Regions from separate parts of the Amycolatopsis sp. NPDC034160 genome, predicted to be linked through region 2. Evidence: riboswitches for the same ligand, from Rfam matches in the RefSeq annotation. Region 2 holds a riboswitch; each other region holds the start of a gene.
What was found. A riboswitch is a leader RNA that binds a small molecule or an ion and turns the genes downstream of it on or off. The one in region 2 is predicted to bind S-adenosylmethionine.
Positions count from the first base shown of each region.

Region 1: it holds a riboswitch for S-adenosylmethionine, as region 2 does, so the genes downstream of both, ACZ54P_RS17310 (methionine ABC transporter ATP-binding protein) here and ACZ54P_RS18425 (aminotransferase class V-fold PLP-dependent enzyme) in region 2, are expected to answer to the same signal.
Region 3: it holds a riboswitch for S-adenosylmethionine, as region 2 does, so the genes downstream of both, thrC (threonine synthase) here and ACZ54P_RS18425 (aminotransferase class V-fold PLP-dependent enzyme) in region 2, are expected to answer to the same signal.

Region 1 covers NZ_JBVISU010000007.1:193,824-201,457, reverse strand. The annotation lists gene ACZ54P_RS17325 (transglycosylase family protein) at 1-1,370, shown strand, start outside; gene ACZ54P_RS17320 (DUF222 domain-containing protein) at 1,430-2,494, opposite strand; gene rsmA (16S rRNA (adenine(1518)-N(6)/adenine(1519)-N(6))-dimethyltransferase RsmA) at 2,756-3,592, shown strand; SAM riboswitch class I at 3,834-3,924, shown strand; gene ACZ54P_RS17310 (methionine ABC transporter ATP-binding protein) at 4,135-5,145, shown strand; gene ACZ54P_RS17305 (4-(cytidine 5'-diphospho)-2-C-methyl-D-erythritol kinase) at 5,267-6,232, shown strand; gene ACZ54P_RS17300 (ABC-F family ATP-binding cassette domain-containing protein) at 6,300-7,634, shown strand, end outside.
Region 2 covers NZ_JBVISU010000008.1:119,763-127,396, forward strand. The annotation lists gene lspA (signal peptidase II) at 1-370, opposite strand, end outside; gene ACZ54P_RS18420 (hypothetical protein) at 395-1,015, opposite strand; gene ACZ54P_RS18425 (aminotransferase class V-fold PLP-dependent enzyme) at 1,035-2,399, opposite strand; SAM riboswitch class IV at 2,432-2,546, opposite strand; gene ACZ54P_RS18430 (M23 family metallopeptidase) at 2,650-3,327, opposite strand; gene ACZ54P_RS18435 (potassium/proton antiporter) at 3,470-4,948, opposite strand; gene ACZ54P_RS18440 (ArsR/SmtB family transcription factor) at 5,062-5,745, opposite strand; gene ACZ54P_RS18445 (penicillin-binding transpeptidase domain-containing protein) at 5,789-7,393, opposite strand; gene ileS (isoleucine--tRNA ligase) at 7,602-7,634, opposite strand, start outside.
Region 3 covers NZ_JBVISU010000012.1:35,096-42,729, forward strand. The annotation lists gene octT (diglucosylglycerate octanoyltransferase) at 1-307, shown strand, start outside; gene ACZ54P_RS23330 (DegV family protein) at 318-1,163, shown strand; gene ACZ54P_RS23335 (ComEA family DNA-binding protein) at 1,308-2,030, shown strand; gene ACZ54P_RS23340 (ComEC/Rec2 family competence protein) at 2,027-4,432, shown strand; gene thrC (threonine synthase) at 4,450-5,715, opposite strand; SAM riboswitch class I at 5,728-5,860, opposite strand; gene holA (DNA polymerase III subunit delta) at 5,996-6,979, shown strand; gene rpsT (30S ribosomal protein S20) at 7,033-7,293, opposite strand; gene ACZ54P_RS23360 (EamA family transporter) at 7,625-7,634, shown strand, end outside.

The sequences.
Region 1 (7,634 bases), on a different contig from region 2:
ACCGCGATACCCACTACGGCGAGCTGGACTACTCCGACGATCCGCGCATCACGCACCAGGACGTCCTGGCCGCGCTCGGCCCCGACGCCGATGCCCTGATGGCCGAGATCGACGTCGATGTCGACGAGCTGATTCGCCTCATCAGCGCCGAGACCACCATGCTCCCGCCGATCGTCATTCCGGACGAGGTGGCCGAGGACCGCACCGCGGGCGCGCCGATGAGGGCCGCGACCAAGGACGAGGTCATCTCGAACTCGACCCGTGTGTGGAAGAAGCGTTTCCTCAAGGGAACCGTCATGGCGGTGCTGCTCACCCTCGGTGGTGGCGGCGCGGCCGCGTTGGCGATGAACAAGAGCGTCACGCTCGACATCGACGGCCAGCAGCGCACTGTTCACAGCTTCGGCGACACGGTCGGCGAGGTCCTCGAAGACGCCGGCCTCTCCGTCGGTGCGCACGACTCGCTCTCGCCCTCACCTCAGGCCGAGGTCGGCGACGGCGGCGTCATCAAGCTGGAGCGCGGCCGCAAGCTGAACCTGGTCGTCGACGGCGTAGCGCAGGAATCCTGGGTTCGCGCGACCAACCTCGGTGAGGCCCTGAACCAGCTCGGCCGTGCCGATCTCGCGAAGGCCGGTACCTGGACCTCGATGCCGCAGAACGGCGAACTCCCCCTCGAGGGCGCCACTGTCGAGGTCAAAACCCTCAAGAACGTCACCCTCTACGACGGTGCGAACGAACCCCGCAAGGTCCAGACCAACTCGGTCACCACCAAGGAATTCCTTGGCGAGCTGCGGATGACCCTCGGCCCGGACGACGAGGCCGTCGGCGGCCTCGACGTCAAGCTGGTCGACGGCGCCGAGGTCCACGTCAGCCGGACCGGCGTCACCATGGTCAAGCAGAACGAGGAAATCGCGCCGCCCGAGCAGAAGGTCGACGACCCGGAGCTCGAAAAGGGCAAGACCAAGGTCGAAGACCCGGGCACCCCTGGCCAGAAGACCGTGACCTACAAGGTCACCCAGCGCAACGGCAAAGAGGTCGGCCGCGAGAAGGTCTCCGAAGAGGTCATCACCGAGGCCAAGCCCAAGATCGTCAAGGTCGGTACGAAGAAGCCCGCGGACCCGGTCATCGGTGACGCCGGCGCCTGGGACCGCATCGCGCAGTGCGAGTCGACCGGCAACTGGTCCGCCAACACCGGCAACGGCTACTACGGTGGCCTGCAGTTCAACAAGAGCACCTGGGACGCTTACGGTGGCGATGAGTACGCCGCGTACCCGCATCAGGCCAGCAAGGCCCAGCAGATCGCTGTCGCCGAGAAGGTCCGCGACGACCGTGGCGGTTACGGCGCTTGGCCGCACTGCGGCAAGAAGGCCTGACGCCAGATCACTCTCCTTTCCTGAAGGCCATCGTGTGGATTCCTCCCGCAGGGTGGCCTTCAGGCCGTTTTTCGCCGTTGAGAGTGCGTAGCGTTTTCGTCGGGGATTTGCCCAACCGATCGGTCAAGCGTCAGCGATGGGGATTCGGCGCCAGGTCTTGGTCTCGACAGCCGGAACCACCAGCGCGGTGGGCGTATGTGGGTCACGTCGCGAGCCTTGTCCGACCGCACGCTGTCGCTGTCGCTGTGCGCACTTTGGTGGCCCTGTTCCGGTGGCTGGGCGGTAGCGGAGCTGTTCGCTGGTTTCTCACCCGGCTCCGCGGTCTCAGGCTGCTCGGTGATCCGCTCTGATTCATGCCGAGGCAAAGGGACCTCCGGGCCGCTCTCCGCGAGATCGACGATCTCTGCGAAAGCGTCGCCGCGTCTTTCCGCCGGCGTACGGCTGTCGGCTTGCCCGTCCGGGGCCGGTTTCGCCAACGGCACGAGAAGCGCGTTCAGGCGAGCGCCCGTCTCTGCGTCGAGGTTGCCCCGCATGTCCCAGCGACCGGTGCGTTTCTGACGCAACCAGAACTCGCTTCGCGGAGTTCTCGGGGTCGGGTCGTGGGTGTCGTTGCCGTCAGGATCGAGGCGCGTGAGCAGGTCCGTTCCGGCAATCGTGACGTCGCGTGGTCTTACGACGCTGGCGAGGTCGACCAGGACTTTTTCGGCGTCGAGCCGGGCACTCGCGGCGACGTGCTCTGGCAACCTCTTCATCACCGTGACAATTCGGTCGATGCCGGCATCGGCCAGTACGCCGGTGGCGGCTGCGGCTCCGGTCATCGGCGCGACGGGTGGAGTCGTGGTCCCGTCGCGCGTCCGTCTCGAGTTGAGGGCCAGCGCTCGACCGGTCACCTTGTTCGCCTCGGCTCGGGAAACCCGGGCCACATGCTCGTAGAAGACGGCGATCGAGTTGTACCCGTAGAGGTCTCGGACACCGCGGGATTCGATCTCGGCCAGGATCTGGCCGACTTCGGCGAAAAGGCGTCGCCCTTCGCGCAGTCGTGTCTGCAACTCGTGGAGAAGCAGCTCGGGGTCACCTTCCGGCAGATTCAGCGGGAAGGTCTTGGAAGTGTTTGTGCTGGTCATCCCTCGATTGTCGAGCCAAATTCGAACTAGTGCACGGTATCGATCGGGTAGATGTTGATCACGCTCCGGCGGGCCGAACTTGCGCCCATCACTCCGACGAATGACTTAGGTCGCGTGGAAGACGCCCAAGGATGATGCGGGCGAGTTGAGGGGGAGCGGAGCCGGACGCCGTTGATGCGCCCCGGCCAGACTTTCTCGCCTTCGAGTGCGACGTCGTCCACCGGCCAATCGCGGCCCGCCGGGGCTGGCTACGATCGTCAGGTGACTGAACTGCTCGGGCCTGCGGAGATCAGGGCGTTGGCGGCCGAGCTGGACGTACGTCCGACCAAGAAGCTCGGCCAGAATTTCGTGCACGATCCGAACACCGTGCGCCGTATCGTCGACCTTTCGGGAGTCGGCGAAGACGACGTCGTGCTGGAAGTCGGACCGGGGCTCGGCTCGTTGACGCTCGGTCTGCTCGCGACCGGCGCCAAGGTCGTCGCGGTCGAGATCGATCCCGTCCTGGCCGGGCGGTTGCCGGACACGGTGGCCGGGCGAGGTGGGGCCGAAAGACTGACGGTCGTCGGGGCGGACGCTCTGCGGATCAAAGCGGAGGACCTGCCTGAACGGCCCACGGCGCTTGTCGCGAATCTCCCGTACAACGTCGCCGTTCCCGTCGTTCTTCACCTACTCGCCGAGCTGCCGTCGCTGACCAGTGGTCTCGTGATGGTCCAGACCGAGGTCGCGGACCGGATGGCCGCCGGGCCGGGAAGCCGGACTTACGGCGTGCCCAGTGTCAAGCTGGCGTGGTACGGGAAGGCGCGCAAAGTCGCCGCGGTGCCCCGGTCGGTGTTCTGGCCGGTGCCGAATGTGGATTCCGCATTGGTCGCCTTCGAACGTGGCGACTTGGTGTGGTCCGTGGACAGGCAGCGGCTGTTCGCGGTCGTCGACGCCGCCTTCTCGCAGCGGCGAAAGACTTTGCGCGCGGCGTTGGCGTCATGGGCCGGTTCCGCCGAACGCGCGGGGGAGTTGCTCGAGAAGGCGGGTGTCGACCCCAAAGCCCGTGGCGAGCAGTTGGATGTTCATCAATTCGCTCGGATCGCCGCTGCGGCCGAGTGACCAGCGGGTGGTCATGACGGGCGCCGCCCAGATGCCAGCCGAGGTCGGCACGACGGCATAAACCTTCTTCTCGATCTGCGCTGCCCTAGCCTGTCTTAGCAGGCAGAGACCTTGACGTAGATCTGGAATCGCTGCCGCTGTCTCATAGTATGGACAGTCAATCCTGTAGTATGGACGCGACCAGACGTGTGATCTGCGCCTACGCGCTTGCTTTCATCCAGTGGGATCGGTTTTACTCAGTGGGCCATCCCGAGCGACTGAGAGACCTGGCTCGCCGAAGTCGCAGCAACCACCCTCCACAGGGCAGGTGCTACCGCCAGGACCGATGGAGGCTGTGCCTAATGAACAGGGTCACCCACCCGCTCCTGCTGACCAGGCGACGTGTCGTCGATGAAGGTCGCCGCACGGTAAGTGCGTGTCGACGCTCCACCGTTACTGCCTGAGTCTTTCCCTTACCTCTGAAATCCGTCCGGTCTGGACGGTCAATCGGTGACGGTTGGCGCGCTCGAAAGAAGCGGCGCCCCATGCGCATGGAGCCTTTCGTGATCACTGTCGAAAACTTGTCCAAGTCTTTCCCCCTCAACGGAAATCCCGTCGTCGCCCTGCGCGACGTCAGCGTGGACATCCAAGCCGGCTCGTTGTTCGGAGTCGTCGGTCCGGCCGGCTCCGGCAAGTCGACCCTCGCTCGTTGCATCGGGCTGCAGGAGCGTCCTGACCGGGGCGTCGTCCGGCTCGACGGTCTCAACACCGGCACTCTGGACGGACGCCGCCTGCGCGAGATTCGCCGCCAGGTCGGTGTCGTGAGCACCAAGTCGGAGTTGCTCGCGGAGCGCACCATTGCCGGCAACATCGCCTCGCCGCTCGAGCAGCTCGGCCTCGATGGACCGCAGCGCCGAAACCGGGTGGGCAACCTGCTCGACCTGGTCGGACTCACGCCGCGAGCAGGTCAGCGGCCGAGTGAACTGTCCGAGGGGCAGCTGCGCCGGGTGGCGATCGCCAAGGCCTTGGCCGCCGGGCCGTCCGTGCTTCTGGCCGACGACCCGACCGCGGGTGTGCGGCCGGAGGAGTCCGGCGCGGTGTTGACCGTGCTCGACCGTGCGCGCGCCGAGCTCGGCGTGACCGTGCTGCTCACCACACCTGACGCCGGCGTGGTTCGCCGTGTCTGCGATGACGTGGCGGTGCTCGAAGCCGGTGCGATCATCGAGCGTGGGACCGTGCTCGACTTGGTCTCCGACCCGAACAGCCGGACCGCGCAGGCGCTGCTTCCCTCGATCGAAACCAGCCGGGCTCAGGCCTCGAAGTACGACCGCGCGGTGGACGTCGTGCTCGTCGGCTTCGCGTCGGTCGGCGCCCTGTTGCCCGAGGCCGCCGGTCGCTTCGACGTCGAACTCGCCACCATCGGGGGCGGTCTGACCCGCATCGGCGACACGCCGGTCGGCCGGTTCCGCCTCGGCGTGCGCGGTGAGCACGCGGACGCCGCGCTCGCCTGGATCGCCGAACGCGGCGGCCACGTGACCCACCCGGTTCGCGGACCGCAGGGCGTCGCCGCCTGATTTCTTCCCGAACTCGCCGCCCTGGACGGAATCCGTCCAGGGCGGCGAGTTCATGTCTGACTCGTCCTGTTCTCTTTCTCCTGGTGGCAGCACAAGTGGGGCGGCCACGTAGGCTTGGCTCGTGCTCGCCGTCGTACCGCCTCCAGTCACCGTCAGGGTTCCCGCCAAGGTCAACCTGCACCTGTCGGTCGGTGACGTACGTCCGGACGGCTACCACGAGCTGGTGACCGTGTTCCAGGCGCTTTCCCTGACCGACGAGGTGACCGTGGCGGTCACCGAAGACCCGGGTGTCGAGGTCTATGGCGAGGGGGAAGGTTCCGTGCCGACCGGGGCCAACAACCTGGCATGGAAGGCCGCGCAAGCGTTGGCGGCTCATGTGGGCAAGACGGAAGGCGAATCCAAGGTTCGCGTGGTGCTTCGCAAAGGCATCCCGGTCGCCGGCGGGATGGCCGGGGGCAGCGCTGACGCGGCCGCGACCCTGGTCGGACTCGCGTCGCTTTGGAAACTCGACATCTCCCGCGACGAACTGGCTGGTATCGCAGCCAAGCTCGGCAGCGACGTCCCCTTCGCGCTCTACGGTGGGACCGCGCTGGGGACAGGTCGAGGTGAGCAACTGGTGCCGGTCCTGTCGCGGCACACCTTCCACTGGGTATTGGCGTTCGACCAGCGTGGTCTTTCGACCCCGCGTGTGTTCGGCGAACTGGACAGGTTGCGCGAAGAGGGCGACCCGCCGCGGATCGGTTCCCATACTCCGGTGGTCGAAGCGCTGGCGTCGGGCGACCCTCGGCAGCTGGCTCTTCTCCTGGGCAACGACCTGCAGGCGGCCGCCGTCTCGTTGCGTCCTGGACTGCGGCGCACCTTGCGGGCGGGAGTCAACGCGGGGGCACTCGCGGGTACCGTCTCCGGCTCCGGGCCGACCTGCGCGTTCCTCTGCGAGGACGCGCAGTCGGCGGTCGAGGTCGCCGCGGAGTTGTCCGGTGCGGGAGTGTGCCGGACGGTTCGGGTCGCGCACGGGCCGGTTCCCGGCGCCCGGCTGGTCGGTGGGGATGACGCGCCGCGACCGGCGCCGCCTCGAGTACACGCGTGAGGATGTCCGGCTGGACGTCTATCAATTTCCTTGTGGTGCAAGCTTTTTGGAAAGGATCGGCTGAGGCATGGCCAACTTGGTCAACCTGGAGTCGGTGAGCAAGTCCTACGGGGTGCGCCCGCTGCTCGACGGTGTTTCGCTTGGTGTGGCGGAGGGACAGCGCGTCGGCGTCGTCGGCCTCAACGGAGGCGGGAAGACGACATTGCTGGAAGTCCTCGCGGGGCTCAGTGAGCCGGACGCGGGGCGGGTGAGTCATGTCCGTGGCCTGCGGATGGCTGTCGTTACCCAGCGCACCGAACTTCCCGGTGGCAGCACCATCGGCGACGTCGTGCTTGAGCGATACGGCGCGGAGCACGAATGGGCCGCCGACGCGCGAGTCAGGTCCATTATGGACGGTTTGGGGATCACCGCTCTCGGTGTCGACACCCCGACGGCGAACCTGTCCGGCGGTGAACGGCGCCGAGTCGCGCTGGCCGCGGCTCTCACCGGCGAGCTGGACCTCGTGGTGCTCGACGAGCCGACGAACCACTTGGACGTCGAAGGTGTGCGCTGGCTGGCGGATCACCTGCTCAACCGCAAGATCGCGGTCGTGGTCGTCACCCACGACCGGTGGTTCCTCGACACGGTCGCGAGTGTGACCTGGGAGGTCGCCAACGGTCGCGTCGAACAGTACGAAGGTGGCTACGCGGACTGGATCTTCGCGCGGGCGGAGCGGGCGAGGTTGGCGGCGACAGCCGAGGAGAAGCGGCAGAACCTGGCGCGCAAGGAACTCGCGTGGCTGCGGCGCGGCCCACAGGCCAGGACTTCGAAGCCGCGTTACCGAGTCGAAGCGGCGGAGGCGCTGATCTCCGATGTCCCGGAGCCGCGTGACTCGGTCGAACTGCAGACGTTCGCGCGGCGACGGCTGGGGAAGACCGTCCTGGAAATCGAGGACGCCACCCTGACCGCCGGCGACCGCACGCTGCTCGACCACGTCACGTGGCGGATCGGGCCCGGCGACCGGATCGGGTTGGTCGGCGTCAACGGGTCGGGCAAGACGACGTTGCTCAAGCTGCTCGGCGGCGACAAGGAGCCCGAGACGGGGCGCCGCATCGAGGGAAAGACGGTCAGCCTCGCGCACCTTCGGCAGGAACTCGACGACCTGCCGGGCGACCTGCGTGTCCTGCAGGCGATCGAAGAGATCTCCGGACGCGTCGTGTTCGGCAAGCAGGAGCTTTCCGCTTCGCAGCTGGCCGAAAAGCTGGGTTTCCCCGCGGCGAGGCAGTGGACCCCGGTCGAAGACCTTTCCGGTGGTGAACGCCGTCGGCTGCAGCTGTGCCGGCTCCTGATGGCCGAACCCAACGTGCTGCTGCTCGACGAACCGACGAACGACCTGGATATCGACACTTTGCAGCAGCTGGAA
Region 2 (7,634 bases):
CGAGACCGAGGCCGATCGCCCAGCCTACCGAGCGCAGCCGCCGTGCCAGCCAGACGATGGCGACCACGACCGCGGCCGCGACCAGCGCGAGCACCCAGGTCAGCCCGGTCGCCATCGAGAAGGCGGCGCCGGGGTTGCGCACCAGCTGGAAGTACACGAGCCCACCGAGGAACTCGACCGGCTGCTTGCCCTCAAGCGTGGACACGGCGAGCTGCTTGGTGAGGAGATCGATACCCCACAGCACGGCGGCGACGGCGAACACCACGGCGACGCGCTTCTTGGGCAACGGCGGCGACGGTGGCGCGGTCTCGGCCGGAGCGGCGTCCGGTTCCGCGGAGTCGTCCTGCGGCGCGGGGGGCTCTGTACTCACTCCCCCATTCTCCACGGAGCGTGCTCAGGTCTGTCCGGCGGCCGCCTTCGGCCTGCTCAGCAGCGCCGCGAACGCCCCGGCGAGCACGACCAGCGACGACAGCAGCAGCGCGAGCTGTCCTTGGGCGAGGACGACCGCGCAGAGCACGAACGCCGCGGCCACGACCAGCATCAGCACGCTGCGGTCCAGCCAGGCGAGCGAGACCAGCCCGAGTGACAGCAGGACCGCGCTCCGCGCGTCGCCGTCCATGTCGAATTCCCAGTAGCCGACCAGATCCGCCAGCACGATGCCGGCCAGTCCGCCGACGGCGAGCGCGAGCACCTTCCACCACCGCGGGCCGTTCCCCGCCCGCCTGGCCTTGATCGCGTAGAAGAGCACGGTGCCGAGGTAGGCCGCGAGCACGGCGAACAGCCAGCCGTCGTTCCGGCCGACGCCGGAGAACGACGCGTTCAACGCGACCACGTTTTCGCGGCTCATCTCCACGCCATACAGGTGTTGGGTCAGGAACTGCTGGTCGTTTCCGGCGGGCGCGTAGGCGAACCAGCCCTCCGACCACGGCGGGCCGAACGACAGCGCCACCACGATCAGCTGGGCGAACCCCAGCAGCGCCAACGGAAACCAGTAACGCGGTCGCTCGTTCCCCATGCGGACAGAGGGTAGTGGGTCAGGCGCAGAACGGGGGAAGCTCCCGCGGGTCGTTCTCCGGCACCCAGCGGCCCTCCGGCTTCTCGTACTGCCAGCGGGCGCCGCGGGCGACGATCTGACGCAGCGCCAGCACGAGCCGGTCCACGTGCTCGGCGGTGCTGCCGAGGCCGAGGCTGACGCGGAGGGCCTGCTGGCCGGCCGAACCGGCGGCGGAGATCAGCCGCTTCGTCGCGATATGCGCGCAGAACGCGCCGTCCCGCACACCGATGCCGTACTCCGCGGACAGGACCGCGGCGAGCCAACCTGGCTCGAAGCCGTCGACGACGAAGCTCAGCGTGCCGACCCGGTCGACCGGCGCGTCGAACAACCGCAGCTCGGCGAAGCCGGGGACACCGGCGAGACCGCGCCGCAGCCGAGCCAGCAGTTCGTCCTCGTGGGCGACGACCGCTTCCCAGTTCCCGGCCAGCGTCTCGCAGGCGACACCGAGGGCGTAGACGCCGACGGTGTTGGGGGAACCGGCTTCGTGCCGCTCGGCGCCGGCGTTCCAGACGACACCGAGGTCGTCGGAATCGCGGGTGACGAGCTTCGTCGCACCGCCTCCGGCGAGGTACGGCTGGGCGGCGCGCAGCCAATCGGCGCGCCCGATCAGCGCACCGGCACCGAACGGCGCGTACAGCTTGTGCCCCGACAGCGCGATGTAGTCGACGTCCAGCTCGCGCACGGAGATCCGGCGGTGCGGCGCGAGCTGCGCGGCGTCGAGGGCGATCCGAGCGCCGTGCCGTCGTGCGACGGCGGCGATCTCCTTGACCGGCAACAGTTCCCCGGTCACATTGGACGCGCCGGTGACGACGACCAGTCGCGGGCCCTGCGGGCAGTCCGCGAGTGCTTCGTCCACAGCGGACACCGCGGCGAGGCGGGTGCGTGGCGTCTTGATCCGGCGGACGTTCGGCCCCTTCCATGGCAGCAGCGCGGCGTGGTGGTCGGTGTCGAAAACGACGACTGACGTGTGCTTCGGCAGGCTGCGGGCGAGCAGGTTGAAGGAATCGGTGGTGTTGCGGGTGAACACGACGGTGTCGGTCGATCGGGCGTCGACGAACTTCCGCAGGATTCCGCGCGTGCGCTCGTAGAGTTTGGTGGAGACCTGCGAGGCGAACCCGGCGCCGCGGTGCACGCTGGCGTACCAGGGCAGGAACTCGTCGACCGCGTCGCGCACCTTGTCCAGGCAAGGGGCGCTCGCCGCGTGGTCGAGGTTGGCGTAGCCGATGTCGCCGCCGGTGACCAGCGGGACCCGCAGTTCGGCGCAGGCGACGGCCGGGATTTCGTGCGGGGCAACGGTTTCCGCGACAGTGGCGGGGGTGCTGGTGCGTTCGAGAGCGAGGGTCATCGTCATCCTCCGGGCCAGGGGACCCGACGAGGATCCCGCGCTTGCCCGTCGCACCGCGCGACGAGCCAGGTCCTCACCCGGGGCACCCCACCGCGGAAGGAGGGTTGCCGGTCAGCTAGCCGGGGCTTGACGCTGACACTCGTGACCTACGGACGAAGTTAGCGGATGCCCCGGCGATCGAGCCACCCCTTGCCCGCATGTTGAGACGCCGCTCACGTACTCCGCAAGCGAGAAGAACCCCTGCGGGAGGTCAGACGCGGAACCGGCCGGGCAGGGAAACGACGGAGCGGGAGGCGACCTCGGTGGCGGTACCCGAGTACTGATCTGCGCCCGCCGTGAACTGCCAGCCGCCGAAGGTCTTGCCGTCGATCGCTTCGCCGTACGCCTCGGCGACCTTGGTCGAGACCTCGTCGTAGGACAGCCCGTTCCAGTTGCCCGCGCCGACGCCGAAGTCGCGGGAGTCGCCGCCCTTGGCGGCCGTGGGCAGCGTCCACAGGGTGAAGTGCACGTGCGCACCGGTGCTGCTGCCGCCGCAGGGCAGCGCGTTCCCGGTCCGGCCGAGGGTGTCACCGGGGACGACCCGCTGGCCATCGGTGACCGAAATGCCCTCGAGGTGGTAGTACCCGGTCCGCCAGCCGCCGTCGTGGTCGACGGTCACCCAGTCACCGCCGTCGCAGTGCTGGATCCGGACGGTGCCCGCCAGCGGAACGCGGACGGTCTCGTCTCCCGGGCTGAAGTCGATGGCGTTCTTCACGCCGGAGGTGCCGTTGTCCGAGTGGATCCCCGCCGAGTAGACCGACTGGCCGGTGTCGAACGGCAAGCCGAACGCCGGGAACGCCCCCGCGGCCGACGCGGGTGCCGACAGGACCACCCCTACGAGAACGGTTGCGCCCCCCAGACCGGCGAACTGCGCACGAAGTTTCGTCACCTTGCGTACTCCCTAACCCGTGACATTCACCCATTCGACGGAATGGATTGCCGGGAAAATAATCTAAAAGGAGTACAAAAAGGAATAACCTGTGACGAATTTTCTGAGATCCACCGACGAACGGCTGGTACGGGTTCGTGACCTACTGGCCGGATTCGCCCTTCCACCTGGCGAGGCGACCGGCCCGGTCGACGGCACGAAGCCGTCGTTCGGCACCGTCACGTGCTTCAGAGGTGGTCACTACGAGTAACTGATCCCGTTCCTGGAGCCGGGTGTTCTTGTTGGGCGTGAACCCGGTGCCGTCGCGGACGAGCAGGCTGATCGTCGCCCCCACCGGAAGCCGCAGTTCCGCCAGGTAGACGCCGTGCATCTTGGACCCGGGATGGATACGGACCTGCAGCAGCTCGGCGCCCATCTCGTCGAGCGGGGCGGAGTCGACGTCGATCTCGTGTGCTTCGGAGTGCTGTGCCAGCCCGAGCGCCTTGGCGAGCGGGGTCAAGGTCGCGCCTTGGAGCAGGGTCAGCACGATGACCAGCACGAACACCGCGTCGACGAGTTCCTGCGCGCCAGGCACCCCGGACGACAGCGGGATCAGCGCGAGCACGATCGGGACCGCCCCGCGCAAGCCTGCCCAGGACAGGAACACCTGTTCTCGCCATGGGATCTTGAACGGCAGCGCCGACAGCACCACCGACAGCGGACGAGCCAGCAACAACACGACCGCGCCCGCCACCAGCCCCTGGACCAGGCTCTCCAGGATCCTGCTCGGCGAGGCGAACAGGCCCAGCAGCACGAACAGCCCGATCTGCGCGAGCCAGCCGAGCCCTTCGGCGAAGGAAAGCGTGTCCGAGCGGTGCGGCAGCTTCGAATTCCCCAGCACCAGTGCCGCGACATAGGTGGCGAGCAGGCCCGACGCGTGGGCGAGCTGCCCGCTCGAATACGCCACGACGCACACCGCGACCGTGGCGAGCGGGTACAGACCGGTGGCCGGGAGCGCGGCCCGGCGCAGCGCCTGCGCGCCGCCCCAACCGAAAGCGAGGCCGATCACCAGTCCGGCGGCGAGTTCGTAGACCACCAGCAACGGCAGCGACCAGTCCACCGTCGCGCCCTCGGCCAGGACGACGACGGCGATGTAGGCCGGGGCGTCGTTGATCCCGGACTCGATTTCGAGCGCGCCGACGAGCCGCTTCCCGATCCCCGCCGATCTCAGTACCGAGAAGACCGCGGCGGCGTCGGTCGAGGCGAGCACCGCGCCCCACAGCAACGCCATCCGCCAATCGAGGCCGAGCAACCAGTGCAGCGCGGCGCCGGTGACCGCGATGCTCACCGCGACGGCCACTGTGGACAGTGCGATTCCGATGCCCAGTGAGGGTTTCACGGCCGACCACCGGGTGGTGAGGCCACCTTCGGACAGGATCATCACCAGCGCGGCGAGGCCGAGTGACTGGGTGAGCTCGGAGTTGTCGAACTGGATGCCGAACCCGGCTTCGCCGAGCAGGACGCCCATCCCCAGATAGAGCAGCAGCGAGGGAAGGCCGACCCGGATCGACACCCGGACGGCGATCACGGCGACGAGGAGGACGGCGCCGCCGGTACCCAGGATGAGCGGAAGCTGCTCCATGAGTCGCCTCCCGTCCGGCCGCCGTGAGGACTTCAGAATAGTGAGGCGGTGCTCGTCACTCCTTCGTGTACCGCTTGACGGCGCTTCGACCGGTCTGTGTTACACACTGTCCTTTAAGGACTCCGCAGGGCCACCAGGTCGACCCCGAGCGCCGCGAACGGCTCTTCCGCCGCGGGGAGGACCTTCACCGCACGGTTGCCCTCGCGGGTCAACCAGCCGGCACTCACTCCGTGAGACAGTAACGCCGCCGGCACCCGGCCCGCCAGATGCGCACGGCGCACCGTCCAATCCAGACAGTCGCGTAGCAGCGGGCGGCGGCTCTCGACGATCTCCACGCCGAGTTCGCCCAACACCTCACGGCCTCGTCCGGTCAGCGTCAGGCCGTCTGCCTCGCCGATCAGACCGGTGGCGAGCATTCCGTCCCGGATCGCGACGCCGACCTTCCCCGCGAGGTGGTCGTAGCAGGTCCGCGCGAACTCGAGGCGGCGCGCCCGGACCGACGAACGCAACCCCTTCACCGGACGGTGGGCGGCGTGCTGCGCCAAATGCTCGATCAGCTCCGCCACCCGGGGGTCGGCGATCCGGACGTAGCTGTGCCGCCCTTGCTTGACGCGCGCGACGAACCCGGCCTCGGCCAGCTTCGTCACGTGCTCGCTGGCCGTCGACGCGGCGACGCCGGCCGCGCGCGCCAGCTCGGTCACCGTCCAGGCGCGCCCGTCGAGCAGCGCGAGGCACATCGACGCGCGGCTCGGCTCGGCGAGCACGGCCGCGACCTCGGCCAAGGCGATCGTTTCCATCGGCTCACCGTAGAAGACCGACGCTTCGGTGAAGACCGAACCGTCAGCCAGCCAGGAACTTCGCCGCCAGCTGGACGGCGGGCTTGGAGTCGTTGGATCCTTCGAGCATGACCGCGAACGCGACGTCGCCGCGGTAGCCGACGAACCAGCCGTTGGCATCGGCGCCGGAGCCGAACTGCGCCGTCCCGGTCTTGCCGAAGACGGTCCCGCTGCTCTTCAACGACTTGGCGGTCCCCGTCGTGCAGACTTCGCGCATCATCGCCCGGATCTGGTTCAGCACCCCCGCCGACGGGGCCTGGTAACCGGTGTTGACCTTGGTCTCCAGCCCCTGCCACAGCTTCGGCACCACCGGCTTCCCCGCCGCGACGGTGGCGGCCATCAGCGCCGCGCCCAACGGGCTGACCTGCACCTTTCCCTGCCCGATGCCGGCTTCGACCTGTTCGTCACCGCTGCTCGACGGCTCCACCTTCCCGGTCTCGGTGGCCAGTCCCGGGATCTCGAAGTCGGCGTTGAGGCCGAACTGGTTCGCGGCCTTCGCGAGGCCGTCCGAGGGCAGCTGACCGGCGAGCCGCCCGAAAGTCGTGTTGCACGACGCGGCGAACGCCGTCTTCAACGAGACGGTCCCGAGATCGAACCCGTTGTCGTTCTTGAGCGTGCGGGTCCCGATCTGCTCACTGCCGGGGCAGGCCACCGGCGAGTCGGCGGAGACACCGCCTTGTTGCAATGCCGCTGTCGCCGTGGTGATCTTGAAAGCCGACCCCGGCGAGTACAGCCCGCTGAGCGCCTTCGGCTGGTTCCCGGCCGCGCTGTTCTGCGCGACCGCCAGGAGGTCGCCCGAGGTTTTCATCGCGACGATGATCGCCGGACCCTGGAAGCCGTCGACGGCTTTCTGCGCGGCGCTCTGGGACGCCACGCTCAGGGTCGAAACGAGCGGTTGGTCAGTCTCCTTGGCCTGCCCGAAGAGCGTCTCGACCGGCTTACCCGAGGCGTCGAGACGCGACACGGCGACGGTGGCCGGAGTCCCGGTGCCGCCGTCCTGCTCGGACGCGACCTTGGACAGCGCCCCCTGAAGGATCGGCGCGACGCCCGCCGCGCCACCCCCGACGAGGGCTTTGCCGTCCCGGTCGGCAACGACCGGTTTGGCCGAAACGGACGCGAGCGACAGCTGCTGACCGGCTTCCAGCTTCGGGTGGATCACCGACGGCGCCCAGCGGACCACCCACTTCCCGGCGTTGCGGACCAGCTCCAGCTTGCCTTCGTACTTCCAGACGCTGTTGCCCGCGAAGGTCCACGAAGCGTGGAAGGTGGCCGAAGTCGTGGTCGCTTCCCCCGGCGTCGTCGGAACCTCGCCGAGAACCGTCTTGACCGACGCCCCGCTGAGCGCGCCGCGGGTAGCCGACAGCGCGGCCGTGCCCGCCGCGGGGTCGTCGACCGGGGCACCGGTCAGGTCACCGGTATCGAACTGGCGCAGAAAACGGGCGGCGACCTGCGCCGGGCTCTCCTGCGCGCGGTCGGCGGAGCCCTCCGGGCCGCCGGTGGCGGCGGGCGCCTGATCCTCCTTGACCAGCAACACCACCGAGGCCACCACGATGGCGACGACCGCCAGCACGGCGCCGATCAGTATCCCTCGTTTTCGGGCAGGACTCATGGACTCGCTCTCCCCCAGTACGGCGCACCCCTCGCGCGCCTCGGGCCAGCCTGCCTATTTCCCCCGCGCAAGGCTGCCTTCGGACGGGAAAGCGACGTTTCCGAATCCGTTTCGTGACCTGAGTGAGCGAGACCTGTCCTGAGTGCCATGAAAGGTCCTTTCCTTGCGAAATTTGCAAGGAAAGGACCTTTCATGGCACTCGCGTGGGTCAGGCCTTGGCGACCGCCACGGTCACCTTGGT
Region 3 (7,634 bases), on a different contig from region 2:
CACCGCTGTCGGAGCCTTACGGGTGCTGCGACCGGAACTGCCGATATTCGGCATCCTGCCCTCCGTCCACCGATCCGACGCCTACGGCCGGGTGCACACCGCCCGCGCCGGTGCCGCCGCCGCCATCGCCGCTTGGGGGCGGCGCGCGGAGGTCCCGCTGCTGGATCTCGAAGCCGTCGTCGGCGACCACGTGCTGAGCGGCAGGGGTAATCCGGACGGAATGCACTGGGGCTGGGAAGGGCATGCCGCCGTCGGCGCGGAAATGGCCCGCCTGATGGCCCCGGTGCTACGCCCCGCGGCAACGTAGGCTGACTGCCGTGTCGGTCGCCGTAGTCACGGATTCCACCGCCCACCTGCCGGAAGGCTTCGCCGAACGGAACGGGATCCGGGTGGTCCCGCTGCACGTCCTCGTGGACGGCGTCGTCTTTCTCGACGGTGTCGAAATGGGCCCTGCGGCTCTGGCCGAAACGCTCGGCAAACGCAGCATCGTGACGACGTCCCGGCCGACGCCGACGGAATTCGTCAAGGAATTCCGCGCGGCATTGGCCGAAGGCGCGGACGCCGTCGTGTCGGTCCATCTGTCCCGGGAACTGTCCGGGACCTGGGAGGCTGCGGTGCTCGCGGCTCAGGAGGTCGGGCCGGACAGGGTGCGTGTGGTCGATTCACGCAGCACCGCGATGGGGCTCGGCTTCGCGGCCCTTCGTGCGGCGAGCGCCGCGGCGGACGGGGGCGATCCGGCCGAGGTGGAAGCGGCCGCGGTCGACGCGGTGAGCCGCTCGGAGACCCTGTTCGCCGTCGAGACCCTCGAATATCTGCGCCGCGGCGGGCGAATCGGACCGGCGGCCGCCCTGCTCGGCACGGCGCTCGCGATGAAGCCCGTGCTCCACATGTCCGAAGGCAGGATCGAGCCGCTGGAGAAGGTGCGGACGATGAATCGCGCCGTGGCGCGGCTGGTCGAGCTGGCCGTGAAGGCGGCCGACGGCGGGCTCGCCGACATCGCCGTCCACCATCTGGCCTCACCGGAGCGCGCCGTCGAACTGGCCAACCGGCTGGAAGAGTCCATCGACTGCCCGGAAGGGTGCGTGGTATCGGAGGTCGGCGCCGTCATCGGCGCCCACACCGGCCCCGGTGTGCTCGGTGTCGTGATCCAACGGGCGGGTTAGGGAACCCGCCAGCGTCTCATACCGCCCCGACGGAAATCGGCGGTCCGTCTTGCCCGGGTCCGGGTTGTCCACAACACCCCACTTATCCACAGCTCCCGGATTCGCCACTGCCGCCGGCCACCCCCGCTCCGTAGCGTCGTTCACGTGTTCGACCGAACCGCCCGTCCACCGGGCTCCTCCGCCAACGCCAGGCTGGCGTGGCTGGCCGCGCAGCTGTCGCCACCCACCCAGGGCCCGCCCGCGGGCAGGCTCGTGCGCCGCTGGGTACCCGCCCGGTTCACGGCGGACGGGGTTCCGGTGAAACGGCGGTGGTTCGCCGTGGCGGCCGTGCTGATCGCGGTTGCCGTGATCGTGACCGGCGCGGTCACTCTGTTCGGACACCGGCCAGGGGCGGAGATCCCACCGCCCCTGCCGTCGGCCAAAGCCGCCGGAGACGCCCCCGCCGCGGCGGCCAAGGCGCCTTTGGTGGTCAGCGTCGTCGGCCGGGTGCTCAGCCCCGGCCTGGTCACGATTCCTCCGGGCGCACGGGTCGCCGATGCCCTCACGGCGGCCGGTGGGCCACGGCCCGGAACGGATCTGACCGGGCTGAATCTGGCCAGACGGCTCACCGACGGCGAGCAGGTGGCCGTCGGTGTCCCCGGACCGGCCGCGGCCGGACCGGGGACACCACCGGGGAAGCTCGACCTGAACACGGCTACGGCCGAGCAACTCGACACCCTGCCCGGGGTCGGCGAGGTGATGGCGAAACGCATCGTCGACTGGCGGTCCGGGCACGGTGGGTTCACCACGGTCGAGCAACTCCGTGAAGTAGAAGGGATCGGCGAAAGTAAATTCAAAAAAGTCCGGGAACTGGTGTCCGTCGGATGAACCCGTCCGCCGATCCGTCCGAAGTGGACACCGCGTCGTGGCGAGGGCAGGACCTGCGGCTGATACCGGCCGCGGCGACGGCCTGGCTCGGCACTCTTTCCGGGCTGCTCGGCGGCTGGTGGATCACGATGCTCTGCGGTGCCGTCGCCGCGGTGCTCGGGATCTTCGCCGCCGTCCGTGCCCGCCGGACGGCGTCCCGGTGGGTGGCGGGCTTGGGTGCGCTCGCGGTCATCGGCGCCCTCACGGCCGGTCCGGTGGCGCTCCGGATCCGGGCCGCCGAGCAGGACGACCTCCGTGCCGCCGCCGCGCGGGGGAGCGACGCCACCATGAGGGTGGTGGTCACCGAGCGGCCACGTCCGGTCCGCGGTGCCGGATACGCCGATCGCCGGGCGGGCACCCGCCTGGTGGTCATCGCCGCGAAGGTGGACGCCGTGGTGGTGGACGAGCGAGGGGTGGATTCCGCGGCCCGGGTCCTCCTGCTCGCTCCCGCCGAGGGGTGGGTGGACCTGCTGCCCGGGCAGCAGGTCACCGCATCCGGGCGGCTGGCCCCGGCCAAGGGGGCCGAACTGACGGTCGCGGTCCTCTCGGTCCGAGGTCCGCCGTCGGCCCTCGGACCGGCGCCCTGGTGGCAGCGAGCCGCGGAATCGCTGCGCTCCGGGCTCCGGGAGCTGTGCGCCGTTCTCCCGGAGGAGCAGGCCGGTCTGGTGCCCGGGCTGGTCGTGGGGGACACGAGCGCGCTGTCCCCGCGGGTCGAGCGTGAGTTCACGGACTCCGGCATGTCCCACCTGATGGCCGTGAGCGGTGGGAACGTGGCGATCGTCTGTGGCTCGATCCTTCTCCTGCTGAGGGTGCTCCGGGTCGGGCCGCGGACGTCCGCCGCCGCGGCCGCCGCGGGGCTCGCCGGGTTCGTGGTCCTCGCCGGACCCGCGCCCAGCGTGCTCCGTGCCGGAGTGATGGGCGCGGTGGGATTGCTGGCGCTGGCCCTGGGCCGCCGGGGTTCGGCGCTGCCCGCGCTGGGGTTCGCCGTGGCGGGGCTCGTCGTGGCCGATCCCGCCATGGCCGCCGATTTCGGGTTTGCTCTTTCGGTGCTGGCCACGGCCGGGCTGGTATTGCTGGCTCCGCGGTGGGCCGAGTGGCTGGTCGGACGTGGCGTGCCGTCCGGGTACGCCGAGGGACTGGCCGTCCCGCTGGCCGCGTTCGTGATGACGGCGCCGGTCATCGCGGGGATGGCGGGATCGGTCAGTCTCGTCTCGGTGGTGACCAACGTGCTCGCCGCTCCGGTGGTGGCCCCGGCCACCGTGTGCGGTGTGCTCGCCACCGTCATCGGGCCTTGGTGGCCTTCGGCGGGAAGGCTGCTGGTCCGCCTGACCGAACCCGAGGCGAGTTGGCTCATCACCGTGGCCCGCCACGGCGCCCGTGCGCCGGGAGCGGTCGTGGAGTGGCCGGGTGGCTGGTGGGGCGGGCTCTTGGCGGCAGGCCTGCTCGTCGTTCTGCTCGTCGCCATCCGGCTGCGGTATGCCCGGATCCTGGTGGCGATCGCCTTGGCAGGCGGACTCCTCGTGTTCGTGCCGGTGCGGGTGCTCGCCCCGGCGTGGCCACCGGCGTCATGGAGTGCCGTCGCCTGCGACGTCGGGCAGGGCGACGCCGTGGTCCTCGCCACGGCCGAGCCGGGGAGGGCGATCCTGGTGGACACCGGCCCGGAACCGGGACCGGTCGACGAGTGCCTGAGCAGGCTCGGTGTGGACCGTCTCCCGCTGATCGTGTTGAGCCATCTGCACGCCGACCACATCGGCGGTCTGGAATCCCTCTTCGAGGGCCGGTCGGTCGGCGCGGTCGCCGTGGGTCCGGGACGGGCGCCCGCTTGGGCGTGGCAGCAGGTCGCCGACGAGACCGCGCGCCGCGGGATTCCCCTGCTGGAACTGGGAATCGGACAACGAATGGACTGGCCGGGACTGTCACTGGAGGTATTGGGGCCACGTTATGTCACCCGGCGATCGGTCCTCGAACAGGACGGAACGGTGATCAACAACGGTTCGGTCGTCCTGCGCGCCGGGACCCCGGCAGGCCGATTGCTGCTGACCGGCGACGTCGAACTCGCCGCACAGACCGACCTGATGGCGGAGGGGACCGATCTGCGTGCCGAGATCTTGAAGGTGCCCCACCACGGAAGCCGTTACACGGCACCGGATTTCCTCAACGCCGTCGCGCCGAGGGTCGCCTTGGTGAGTGTCGGTGCCGGAAACACCTACGGTCATCCTAACAAGTCCACTTTGGACAATCTGGCCGCCGTCGGCGCCTTGATCGCCAGGACGGACACGGATGGCGACACCGCGGTCGTCACCGACGCGCGAGGCCTCGCCCTGCTACGCCGGGGTGAGCCCCGCGGCCCGCCTCGTTCCTGAGGCGGGCCGCGGGAAACTCAGATGCCGAGTGCCTCGCGGACCGCGTCGGCCGAGGCGCTGACGGTGGCCTTCGGGCCGACCTTGTCCTCGATGGCGTCGAGGGTTTTGAGGCCGTCACCGGTGATCAGCAGCACGATTTCGGTGTCCGGGTCGAGCTTGCCGGTCTCGATGAGCTTCTTGGCCGTCGCCACGGTGACCCCGCCGGCGGTCTCGGTGAAGATGCCCTCGGTACGGGCGAGCAGCCGGATGCCTTCGACGACCTCTTCGTCGGTGACGTCTTCGATCGCTCCACCGGTGCGGTTGACCACATCGAGGACGTACGGGCCGTCGGCCGGGTTGCCGATCGCCAGCGACCGGGCGATCGTGTCCGGCTTGACCGGCTGGACGACGTCGTGGCCCGCGCGGAACGCGGCCGAGACGGGCGAGCAGCCGGTGGCCTGCGCGCCGAACACCTTGTACGGCGTTTCTTCGACGAGGCCGAGCTGTCCGAACTCGCGGAAACCCTTGTCCACCTTGGTGAGCTGGGAACCGGAGGCGATCGGCACCACGATTTGCGGGGGAACGCGCCAGCCGAGCTGCTCGGCGACCTCGAAGGCCAGTGTCTTGGAGCCCTCCGAGTAGTAGGGCCGGACGTTCACGTTCACGAACGCCCAGCTCTCCTGCTCCGCGGCGAGCTGGGTGGCGAGCCGGTTCACGTCGTCGTAGTTGCCGTCGACCGCGATCAGGTCGCCGTCGTACACGGCGGTGGTGAGGATCTTGGCGCGTTCGAGGGTCTTCGGGATCAGCACGACCGACCGCCAACCGGCGCGGGCCGCCGCCGCGGCGACCGCGTTGGCCAGGTTGCCGGTCGACGGACAGGCGAGCACCTCGAAACCGAACTCGCGCGCGGCCGCGAGCGCGACGGCGACCACGCGGTCCTTGAACGAGTGGGTGGGGTTGCCGGTGTCGTCCTTGACCCAGATCTTCTTGACACCCAGCGCTTTCGCGAGCCTGTCGGCCTGGACGAGCCGGGTGGCGCCGGGTTCGGTGTTGGGGATTTCTTCGACGTTCGAGGGAACGGGAAGGAGCTTCTTGTAGCGCCAGATGTTCTTCGGCCCGGCTTCGATGTCCTCGCGGCGCACGCGGCCGAAGTCGTAGGCGACCTCGAGCGGCGAGAAGTCCTCGGCGGAAACGAATTCGGGGGCGAGCGGCTGCCGGTGTCCCTCTTCCTTCGACACCAGTTCGACGGCCGGTCCGAGATCCGGGGTCTTGGTGGTGGAGGTCGTGCCGAGGGTTGCGGTCATCGCGAGGTCCTTTCCTCATCTGCCCCGCCGAGGCGGGCCGGAATTGGCACCGTGTTCGTCAGCTATCCCACGATCGCGGGATGACAGGCTGACGCCGGTTGCCGGGGCTTCATCGGGCCGTTCCCTCTGCCCCTCTGGATGAGCGGTATTCACTTGTCGGCACGCGCATGATCGCGTCGCCTCGCTAACACCGTACGACATGGGGCTCGCGTGGGGCCACCGTGCCCGGAACACATCACCGGACAAAGCACACGAGAGGAGCAGTGGCAGGATCGTCACCGTGACGACGCAAGCTTCCGCCCCATCGCCGCTGGTCCTGGTCCTCGGTGAGGAAGAGCTGCTGATCGAACGCGCGATCCGTGGCGCTTCCGACGCGGCCAAAGCGGTCGACCCGACGGCGGACCTCAGCCGGATCCGGGTGTCGGACCTCACAGTCCCGGCACTCGCGGAGATGGTCAGCCCCTCACTGTTCGCCGAGGCCCGGGTCATCGTCCTCGAATCCGCGCACGACATTTCCCAAGAGCTCGCCGACGGGGTGATGGCCTACCTCAAGGCGCCCGCCGACGGCATCGTGCTCGTCGTCGTGCACAGCGGAGGCGGCCGGAGCAAGGCCGCCAAGGCGCTTCCGACGGCCTTGAAGAAGGCAGGCGCGGAGGTCGTCGAGTGCTCGAAACTGACCAAGCCCGCTGAGCGAGAGTCCTTTGTCCGCAACGAAGTCCGGCGGGTGGGCGGAAAGATCGACGGCGCGGCCGTGCTCGCGCTGATCGACGCGGTCGGCTCGGATCTGCGCGAGTTGTCGTCGGCCGCGACACAGCTCGTCGCGGACTCCGGGGGAGTGGTCGACGAGCAGGCGGTCCGCCGCTACCACCGAGGTCGCGCGGATGTGAACGGGTTCGCCGTCGCCGAGAAGGCCGTCGCCGGCGACAAGGCGGCGGCGCTGGAGTCACTGCGCTGGGCGATGCAGCTCGGCGTCCCGCACGTACTGGTCGCGGACGCCCTCGCCGACGCGGTCCGGACGATCGCCCGGGTGTCCGGCGCGGGACGTGGGAACCCGAACCAGATGGCTGGCGAGCTGGGGATGCCGCCGTGGAAGGTGCGCAAGGCCCAAGGACAGGCTCGCGGCTGGGGACAGGACGGTCTCGCCACCGCGATGCGGATCGTCGCCCGGCTCAACGCCGAGGTCAAAGGGGTCGCTGCCGACCCGGAGTACGCGCTGGAACGCGCTGTGCTGGAGGTCGTCGACGCTCACGGCACCAGCCGCTGAACATGAAGAAGGGCCCCGGTGACTCGCGTCGCCGGGGCCCTTCGAAAAGCCGATCAGAGAGAGTTCGCGCGCTTCGCGAGCGCGGACTTCTTGTTGGCGGCCTGGTTGGCGTGGAGAACGCCCTTGGTGACGGCCTTGTCCAGCTTCTTGGCCGCGTCCTTCTGCAGCTCCAGGGCCTTGGCCTTGTCACCGGAGTCGGCGGCCTCGCGGAACTTGCGGATCGCGGTCTTCACCGAGGACCGGATCGCCTGGTTGCGCTGACGCGCCTTCTCGTTGGTGGTGATGCGCTTGATCTGCGACTTGATGTTGGCCACGGGGGCGCTCCTCTTGATCTCTCGGTGGTTTCACCGCCGCGCTGTGACCGGCCCTGCGCGCTCGCGAAAGCGGCGCGGGTTTCCTCCATGACGGAATGCCACACGGCGATGAAGGGCAAGTTTAACAGCCGTCCCGGGGCGGATCGCCGCCGCCTCCGGACGTGTGCTTGCGGTACGGTGAAGATCGTAGTGCCTAGGGTTCCGCCGCCTGCCCGTTCCGTGAGGCACACAATCAGGGCGGGTGGGGCTGGTCCGAGCGGCACCATCGGCGGGGCCGGAAGCGCCGCCGTTCATCTGACGGGACAAAAGCCTGGAGGACCGGGTTTTCCGCATGCGCGGAA